One region of the Duganella sp. CY15W genome, then DNA from elsewhere that is predicted to be linked to it. Evidence: predicted binding sites of a transcription regulator. Region 1 holds the regulator's gene; the other holds the start of a gene.
What was found. Region 1 encodes HrcA, which represses chaperone genes, less so after heat shock. Its sites were predicted from a motif close to TTAGCACTCNNNNNNNNNGAGTGCTAA; they were not measured.
Positions count from the first base shown of each region.

Region 1 (4,347 bases):
GCCAGCACCGCAGGAATCGCCACGGTCAGGCCGATGGCGGTCATGACCAGCGCCTCGCCCACCGGGCCAGCCACCTTGTCGATCTGCACCGTGCCATGCGAGGACACATTGGCCAGCGCGTGATAAATGCCCCAGACCGTGCCCAGCAGGCCAACAAACGGCGCAGTGGCGCCGATCGACGCCAGCAGCGTCAGGCCCGCCTCCAGGCGGTTGGTGGAGCGCTGGATCGCCGCGCGCAGCACGCGCGTGGCTTGCGCCGAGCGGTCCATCTCGCCGCCCAGCGACGGCCGTGCCGACGCCGTCAGCTGCGCCGCGCCCTGCTGCGCCAGCGGCAGGAAAATCCGTTCGGGATCGGCCAGCGTCAGCGCGGCCACGCCATCCTGCATGCTGGGCGCGTCCCAGAACGCCTGCACCGCAGGCGCGCTGCGGCGGATGCGCCACGAGGAAACCGCCTTGGCCAGGATGAAGAACCAGCTCACCAGCGACATCGCCAGCAGCACCAACGCCACCGCGTGGCTGATGGCGTCACCCTGCTCCCAGAAGCGGCTCAGGGTGAACTGGCTGGCTGCCGGGTTCATTGGTCTTTCAGGCCCAGCACGTCGTACATATCGTACAGGCCGGCCGGTTTGTCTGCCAGGAAGCGGCAGGCGCGGAGGGCGCCGTGCGCGTAGGTCACGCGGCTGCTGGACTTGTGGCTGATCTCGATGCGCTCGCCGATGCCGGCAAACAGCACGGTGTGGTCGCCAACGATGTCGCCGCCACGGATGGTGGCAAAACCGATCGACGACGGATCACGTTCGCCGGTCACGCCTTCGCGCGCAAACACGCCATGTTCCTTGAGGTCGCGGCCCAGCGCATCGGCAATCACCTCGCCCATTTTCAGCGCGGTGCCCGATGGCGCATCGACCTTGAAGCGGTGGTGCGCCTCGACGATTTCGATGTCGTAGCCGGTGGACAGCGCCTTGGCGGCCTGCTCCAGCAACTTCATGGTGACATTGACGCCGACCGAGAAGTTGGGCGAGAACACGATGGCGGTTTTTTGGGCGGCGGCCAGAATGGCGGCCTTGCCCGCCTCGTCAAAACCGGTAGTGCCGATCACCAGCTTGATGCCGTGTTCAGCGCAATACTTCAAATGCTCGAGGGTGGCTTCCGGACGCGTGAAGTCGATCAGGAACTGCGCACCGGCCAGACCCTGGTCCAATGCCGACGCCACCGGCACGCCGGCCGGCTTGCCCAGGAAAGCCGCCGCATCGGCCTGCTCCGCACCGGCGCGGTCCAGCGCGCCCGACAGACGCGCATCATCGGCGTTCTGCACGGCTTCGATCAGGATACGGCCCATACGGCCGCCGGCGCCTGCGATGGCGATGTTCATTGGGGTCATGCTTGCATCCTTGCTTTTATTTTTTGTCGTTCGTGATCGTCACGCCCACTGGCGAGGCCGCAGCAGGATTGTCGCTGCCGGCCGGCAGCGGCGCGCTAGGCGCCGGCTTGGCCAGCGCCGCTTCGGTCGCCGCTTCCTTCTTGGCGTTCGGCGCCGGGCCGGCGATACGGGCGATGTATTCTTTCTCGGTCGGCAGGTTGCCGCCTTCCCAGCGCTCCACCTTGCCATCCTTGAAGAACACGATCACGCGGCTGGTGGTGATTTCGCCGTTGCCCTTGGCCAGGCGGAACGCGTAATCCCAGCGGTTGCCGTGGAACGGGTCGGTCAGCAGCGCGGTGCCGAAGATGAAACGCACCTGGTCCTGGGTCATGCCCACTTTCAGCTGTGCCAACATTTCTTCCGAAACAAAGTTGCCTTGCTGGATATCCGGACGATATGGCGAGAAGAACCACATGAAGCGTTGCAGCTTGGTGATGGTGGTGGTCTGGGCGCCTTTGCTGGCGTCCAGCGTTGGCTCACTGTCTTTCACTTCCGTCGATTTCTCGCCCAGCGTGGTTTTGGTCGCGCAGCCGCCCAGCGCCAGCGCGATGCACGCGGTGGCGGCAATAGGAGTGAAACGGTGCAACAAAGACTGCGAAAAAGCCTGGGTGACGCGCATAAATGTCCTCAATCTGGTCGAGCGGAAGTGCTGCAAAACGCTATATCATAAAGCACCCTGTCCGCGACGGGGTAATTCTTTGTAACTGTAAAATTCCTACAAGAAACTTATGCCGGTCCGCAAGCACGTGCGGCCAGCGTCGGAGTGCGTTAAACTAGCGCCTAGCTAACCGCCAACCACACTATAGAGTTTCCAACATGGGTAATAATCCTACCGATCTGAAGGCCAGCGGCCTCAAAGCCACGCTGCCACGCATTAAAATCCTGGATATTTTCCAGAACAGCGAAGTGCGCCACCTGACCGCCGAGGATGTCTACAAAATCCTGCTGGCGGACAATATGGATGTGGGCCTGGCCACCGTCTACCGCGTGCTGACCCAGTTCGAGCAGGCCGGCCTGCTGAACCGCAACCACTTCGAAACCGGCAAAGCCATCTTTGAGCTGAACGCGGGCTCGCACCATGACCACCTGGTGTGCGTCGATTGCGGCCGCGTGGAAGAGTTTTACGACGAAGCGATTGAAGAGCGCCAGCATGCGATTGCCCAGGAGCGCGGCTTCAAGATCGCCGAACACGCGCTGGCGATTTACGGCAACTGCACCAAGACCGCCTGCCCGCACCGTCCTTGATTCCTGCCCCGCCCGGCAAGGCGGGGTACATTTAATTGTGGCTCAGCGCGTTGGACAGCAGCTTGGCCGTAATATCCACAATCGGGATCACGCGCTCGTAGGCCATCCGCGTCGGGCCGATCACGCCCAGCGTGCCGACGATCTTGCCGTTGGCCGTGTACGGCGCCGTCACCACACTCATCTCATCCATCGGCACCAGGCTGGATTCGCCGCCGATGTAGATTTGCACGCCGCTGGCTTTGCTCGACACATCGAGCAGCTGCATCAGTCCGGTCTTCTGCTCGAACATATCGAACATCTGGCGCAGTGAGCTCATATTCGACGACAAATCGCTGACCGACAGCAGGTTGCGCTCACCCGCGATGACCATATTGTCGCTGTCATCCGTCATCGCCTCGCTGCCCGCTTCCACTGCCACCTGCATCAGGCGGCCCATGTCATCGCGCAGCTGGCGCAGTTCCGTCTGCAGGCGCGCATGCACCTCATCGAAGGCCAGGCCGCCGTAATTCTGGTTGATGTAATTGGCCGACTGCACCAGCTGCGCCGGGCTGTAATCCACATCCGTCAACAGCAGGCGGTTCTGCACATCGCCGTTCGGCGCCACGATCACCAGCAGGATGCGCTTCTCGCCCAGGCGCAGGAACTCGATCTGCTGGAACACCGATTCACGGCGCGGGCTCAGCACCACGCCGGCAAACTGCGACAGCGAGGACAGCATCTGCGCCGCATTGGTAATCATCTTCTGCGGCTGCGGCGACTGCAGGCGCAGCTGCGCGCCCACGGCCTGCTCGTCGAGGTGCTGCACGGTCAGCAGGGTATCGACAAAGATCCGGTAGCCGCGCGGCGTCGGCACCCGGCCGGCCGAGGTATGCGGGCTGGCCACATAGCCCAGCTCTTCCAGGTCCGCCATGATGTTGCGGATGGTGGCCGGCGACAGCTCCAGCCCGGAGATTTTGGAGAGCGCACGCGAGCCCACCGGCTGGCCGTCCGCGATATAGCGTTCGACCAGGGCCTTGAGCAGGGTTTGTGCGCGGGTATCGAGTTGCATACTAAATATCAGTGATTGCCGGTGAAGATGTTCTGCCTATTATGCACGTCAATGCTGCATCTGCCCACGTATCCAGGCCAGCAGCTCGTCAAACGTGGCGCAAATCGCATCCGGCGTCACGCCCGCGTCCAGGTGGGCCGTGCTGCCGTGGCGGTTCATCCAGACCGCGCGCAGGCCGGCGCCCTGGGCGCCCTGCACGTCCAGCCGCAGGTCGTCGCCGACGTAGACGGCATCCTGCGGCGCCACGCCCATGGCCTCGCACGCGGCGCGGAAGATGTCCGGGTCCGGCTTGGCGCGGCCAAACGTGGACGAGGACAGCTGGTATTCAAAGTGGTGGTCCATGCCGATCACTTCAAGGTCGGCATTGCCATTGGTGATCACGCCCAGGCGCAGCATGCCCTGCAGCAGCGGCAATACCGGCAGCACATCGTCAAACGGCGTCACGCGGTTGCGCTGCACGGCAAAATGCTGCATCGAGCCTTCGATGTGGACCGGATCCTCGCCGGCCTCGGCAAAGATCTCGGCCAGCGCTTCGCGGCGCAGCTGGTATAAATCGGCGACCAGCTCAGGCCGGCGCTCCAGCAGCGCCATGCGGCGCACGCGCAGCTCGGCAATGCTGAATGCCTGCGCCACC
Region 1 covers NZ_WWCQ01000003.1:102,888-107,234, reverse strand. Annotated here, with positions in the region: gene GTP58_RS15435 (MotA/TolQ/ExbB proton channel family protein) at 1-578, opposite strand, end outside; gene dapB (4-hydroxy-tetrahydrodipicolinate reductase) at 575-1,381, opposite strand; gene GTP58_RS15425 (outer membrane protein assembly factor BamE) at 1,398-2,039, opposite strand; gene fur (ferric iron uptake transcriptional regulator) at 2,237-2,665, shown strand; gene hrcA (heat-inducible transcriptional repressor HrcA) at 2,697-3,713, opposite strand; gene GTP58_RS15410 (HAD family hydrolase) at 3,762-4,347, opposite strand, start outside.

Region 2 (4,347 bases), on a different contig from region 1:
TCACGCCGCGCGAAAAGGCGCTGGAAAACCTGAAAGACAAGAACGGCTTGGCCGATGTGCTGGCCACCCTGGGCGACAATCCGCTGCCGGACAGCTATGTGCTGAAGCTCGATGCCTTCCGCAACGCCCAGGCCGGCGGCGATGTCGACCAGCTGGCCGAACAGATCCGCAGCCTGCCCGGCGTGGATACCGTGCAGGTGGATTCGGCCTGGGTCAAACGCCTGGCCGCACTGCTGAACATCCTGCGCCTGGCGCTGCTGCTGCTCGCAGCTACCTTGGGCACGGTGGTGGTGGCGGTGATCTTTAACACCATCCGCCTGCAGGTGCTGACCCAGCGCGAGGAAATCCTGGTGTCCAAGCTGATCGGCGCGACGGACAGCTTCATCCACCGGCCCTTCTATTACACGGGCGCCTTGCTGGGCCTGAGTGCTGGCGCGGTGGCGCTCGGCGCAGTGACGCTGGCGCTGCGCCCGCTGAACACCGCGATTGCCGAATTTGCAAAATTGTACGCATCGGAATTCCAGCTGGCGCCGCTGCCGGCCATAGCGATTGCCGCCCTGCTGGCGCTGTCGGCGACGCTGGGCCTGATTGGCGCCCGCCTGTCGGTCAAGCGCCATACCGCCCGTCTCAACTAAGTCCTCTCCCGGTTCCGTGCGTCCGCGTACGGAACCGCGCCCTAATGCAGGTCTACGATGTTTTCCATCGTTAAGTCAGACCTAAGATCCATCCAGCATCCTAAATGCATCCAAAGTCTTGATAGCATTTTTACTATCAGGCTCATAAATTTTGAACGATTGGCACTCAACGACAGAGAGTGCTAATATATGTTCGAAAGAGTACGTTAGTGCTCATAAGCAATCTCAAGCGAAGGGAACGAAAATGACTATGATGTCCGTGGTACCTGCCAATAACAGCGCTCTGGAACTCGGGTTCAGCGGCAGCCTGGGTAACCTGGATGCCTACATTTCGGCCGTCAATCGCCTGCCGATGCTGACGCACGAAGAAGAAATCTCGCTGGCCAAGCGCCTCAAAGACCAAGCCGACCTGGGCGCCGCCCAGAAACTGGTGATGTCCCATCTGCGCCTGGTGGTGTCGATCGCGCGCGGCTACCTGGGCTATGGCCTGCCACATGGCGACCTGATCCAGGAAGGCAATATCGGCCTGATGAAAGCCGTCAAACGCTTCGACCCTGATCAGAATGTGCGCCTGGTGTCTTACGCCATGCACTGGATCAAGGCCGAGATGCACGAATACATCCTGAAGAACTGGCGTCTGGTCAAGGTGGCAACCACCAAAGCCCAGCGCAAGCTGTTCTTCAACCTGCGCAGCCACAAGCAAGGTCTGGACGCGATGACGCCTGCCCAGATCGATCAGCTGGCGAAAACGCTGGATGTGAAGCGCGAAGAAGTGATCGAAATGGAAACCCGTCTGAGCGGCCGTGACATTGCGCTGGAGTCGCCGACGGATGATGAAGATGACAAGTTCGCGCCCATCGCCTATCTGTCGTCGGAAGCCTCCGAACCGACCCGCGTGCTGGAAGCCGAACAGGTCACCCGTCTGCAGTCCGAAGGCCTGGAAGAAGCGCTGGGCAAGCTGGACGCCCGTTCGCGCCGCATCATCGAAGCGCGCTGGCTGGCCAACGACGACGGTTCGGGCGCCACGCTGCACACGCTGGCCGATGAATTCGGCGTGTCTGCTGAGCGTATCCGCCAGATCGAAGCCGCTGCGCTCAAGAAAATGAAAGGTGCGCTGGCCGCGTACGTGTAAGACCTCCCCGCTTCCCCCGGAATGCCGCCGGCGCAAGCCGAGCGGCATTTTTTTTGCCCCTCCTTTGACGTGGCGCTGACCACGTGCCGTTCGTGCGCCGCGCCTATGGTCTTTTTGCTAAGCTTGCTTTCAAAGGATGCAGGAGCGCTCTAATGAAAAAAAATATACTACGGCAGCTGTTCGTGCTACCGCTACTGGTAGCCGTCATGGCCGCGCTACATGCTTGCGGCAGCGCCACGGGCAGCGTGCGCGCACCGGCCCCGTTCACCACCACCTACGTGCTGCACCAGGGCGGCAGCGTTGCCCTCACGTCGGCCGCAACGGGCGGCGCGGGTGTGGCGTCCAGCGCGCCCGCGCTCAAGCTGGACCGGGTCAACGATAGCCGCTGCCGCAAGGACGCGGTCTGTGTCTGGGCGGGCTACATCAGCTTCAGTTTCGCGCTGGTCCAGCCTGATGGCAGCACCAGTAATTTCGTTCTGTCAGATAACATGCCCAACGGCACGACTACGATCAACCAGGGTGGCCTCAACTTCACGCTGGTCGAATTTGATCCCAAGGAAGTCCCTGCAAAAAATGAAACAACGCCGGATTATCGGGTAAGCTTAAAGGTGAGCAACACTAACTCACCTTGAACCTTGCCCACATGACCACGTTGATACGTCCCACCCGCACCGTTCTCGCCGCTTCGTTCACCCTTTCCATCCTGGTTTCCCTGGCCTTGCCGGCCGCCGCCAAGACACCGGTTGCCACCGGCACGGGCGGCGCCGTGGCCACCATCAGCGAGCCTGCATCGCAGGCCGCAATTGCCATCCTCAACCAGGGCGGCAATGCGGTCGATGCGGCAGTCGCGGCGGCGGCCACGCTGGGTGTGACCGATCCGTTCAGCTGCGGCATAGGCGGTGGCGGCTTCATGGTGATTTACCTGGCCAAGGAAAAACGCGTCATCACCATCGATCACCGCGAAACGGCGCCGGCCAGTTTTACGCCCACCGTGTTCCAGCAGGACGGCAAGCCGATGGATTTCGATACGGTGGTCGCCAGCGGCAGGTCGGTGGGTGTGCCGGGCACCGTGCGTGGCTGGCATGAGGCGCTGGACCGCTACGGCAGCATGAGCTTCCGGCAAGTGCTGGCGCCAGCCACCGTCTTGGCCGACAAGGGATTCAAGGTGAGCACCAATTTTTCCCATCTGGCGCAGGAGAATGAAGCCAAGTTCGCCATGTTCCCCGCCACTGCCGCGCTGTATCTGCGGAACGGCAAAGCCATCAGCGAAGGCACGCTGCTGCGCAATCCCGATCTGGCCAACGCTTATCGCACGCTGGCAGCGGGCGGCGTCAAGGCTTTCTACAGCGGCAAAATGGCGCGCGCGATCGTCGATACGGTCAACGCCCACAGCGGCCAGATGACGCTGGCCGATCTGTCCAACTATGAAGCGCGCCTGCGCCAGCCAGTACACAGCACCTATCGTGGTTATGATTTATACGGTATGCCGCTGCCTGGCAGTGGCGGCATCGCGATCGCCGAAGCGCTCAATATTCTGGAGGGCTATGACCTCAAGTCGATGCCGCGCGAGAAGGCCGAACACCTGTATCTGGAAGCGAGCCGTCTGGCTTTCGCTGACCGCAACGCCTACCTGGCCGATCCCGAATTTGTGGATGCCCCGGTGACCGGCCTGCTGAGCAAGGAATACGCCGCGCGCCGCCGTGAGCTGATCAACCCTGAGCAGGCCAGCGTGCAGGCGCCGGTGGGCGATCCCTACCCGTTCCAGAACGACAGCAGCATCCCGCTGCGTCCCAACGCCAACAAGCTGATTGCAGAAAGCGCGCACACCACCCATCTCACGGTGTCCGACAAGGACGGCAACATCGTCGCCTACACCTTTACGATTGAAGCATGGGGCGGCAGCGGCATCGTGGTGCCGGGCTATGGCTTCCTGCTCAATAACGAGATGACCGATTTCGATTTCTCCGGCCCTGCTCCCAACGTACCGGAAGCGGGCAAGCGCCCACGTAGCAGCATGTCGCCGACCATCGCCTTCCGGAACGGCAAGCCGGCATTCTCGATCGGCAGCCCGGGCGGCTCAACCATCATCACCACGGTGCTGCAAACCATCTTCAACCATGTGGACCTTGGCATGTCGATGCCGGATGCCGTGAACGCACCGCGTCTGTCCGAACGCAACGGCATGAACACCGATATCGAACCCGGTTTCGCCGGCACCGCACAAGCACTCGCGCTGGAGAAAACCGGCCAGCACTGGAGCAAGACGCCCGAGGAAATCGGCGCCGCCAATGCCCTGGTGTTCAACCAGGACGGCACGGTGACCGCCGTCAGCGAAGGCCATCGCCACGGCGTCGGCAGCGCGCTGGTACAAAAAACCGCGCACTAAGCCATCGTTAAGAATCTGCTCACAATATGAGTGCGCCACCACCACTCACTTGGGAGAACAAACGATGAAAAACTGGGTACGCGCCAACAAAGGATTCCTGCTGTTCCTGGCACTGTTTGGCGTGTTCCGCACGGCGGTCGCCGACTGGAATCCGATTCCGTCCGCCTCCATGCATCCCAATCTGCTGGAGGGCG
Region 2 covers NZ_WWCQ01000004.1:269,237-273,583, forward strand. Annotated here, with positions in the region: gene ftsX (permease-like cell division protein FtsX) at 1-635, shown strand, start outside; gene rpoH (RNA polymerase sigma factor RpoH) at 880-1,767, shown strand; gene GTP58_RS21245 (hypothetical protein) at 1,920-2,399, shown strand; gene ggt (gamma-glutamyltransferase) at 2,411-4,153, shown strand; gene lepB (signal peptidase I) at 4,218-4,347, shown strand, end outside.
Region 2: rpoH (RNA polymerase sigma factor RpoH) is a predicted target of HrcA. The motif match lies at 795-821, and genes of this name have one in related genera.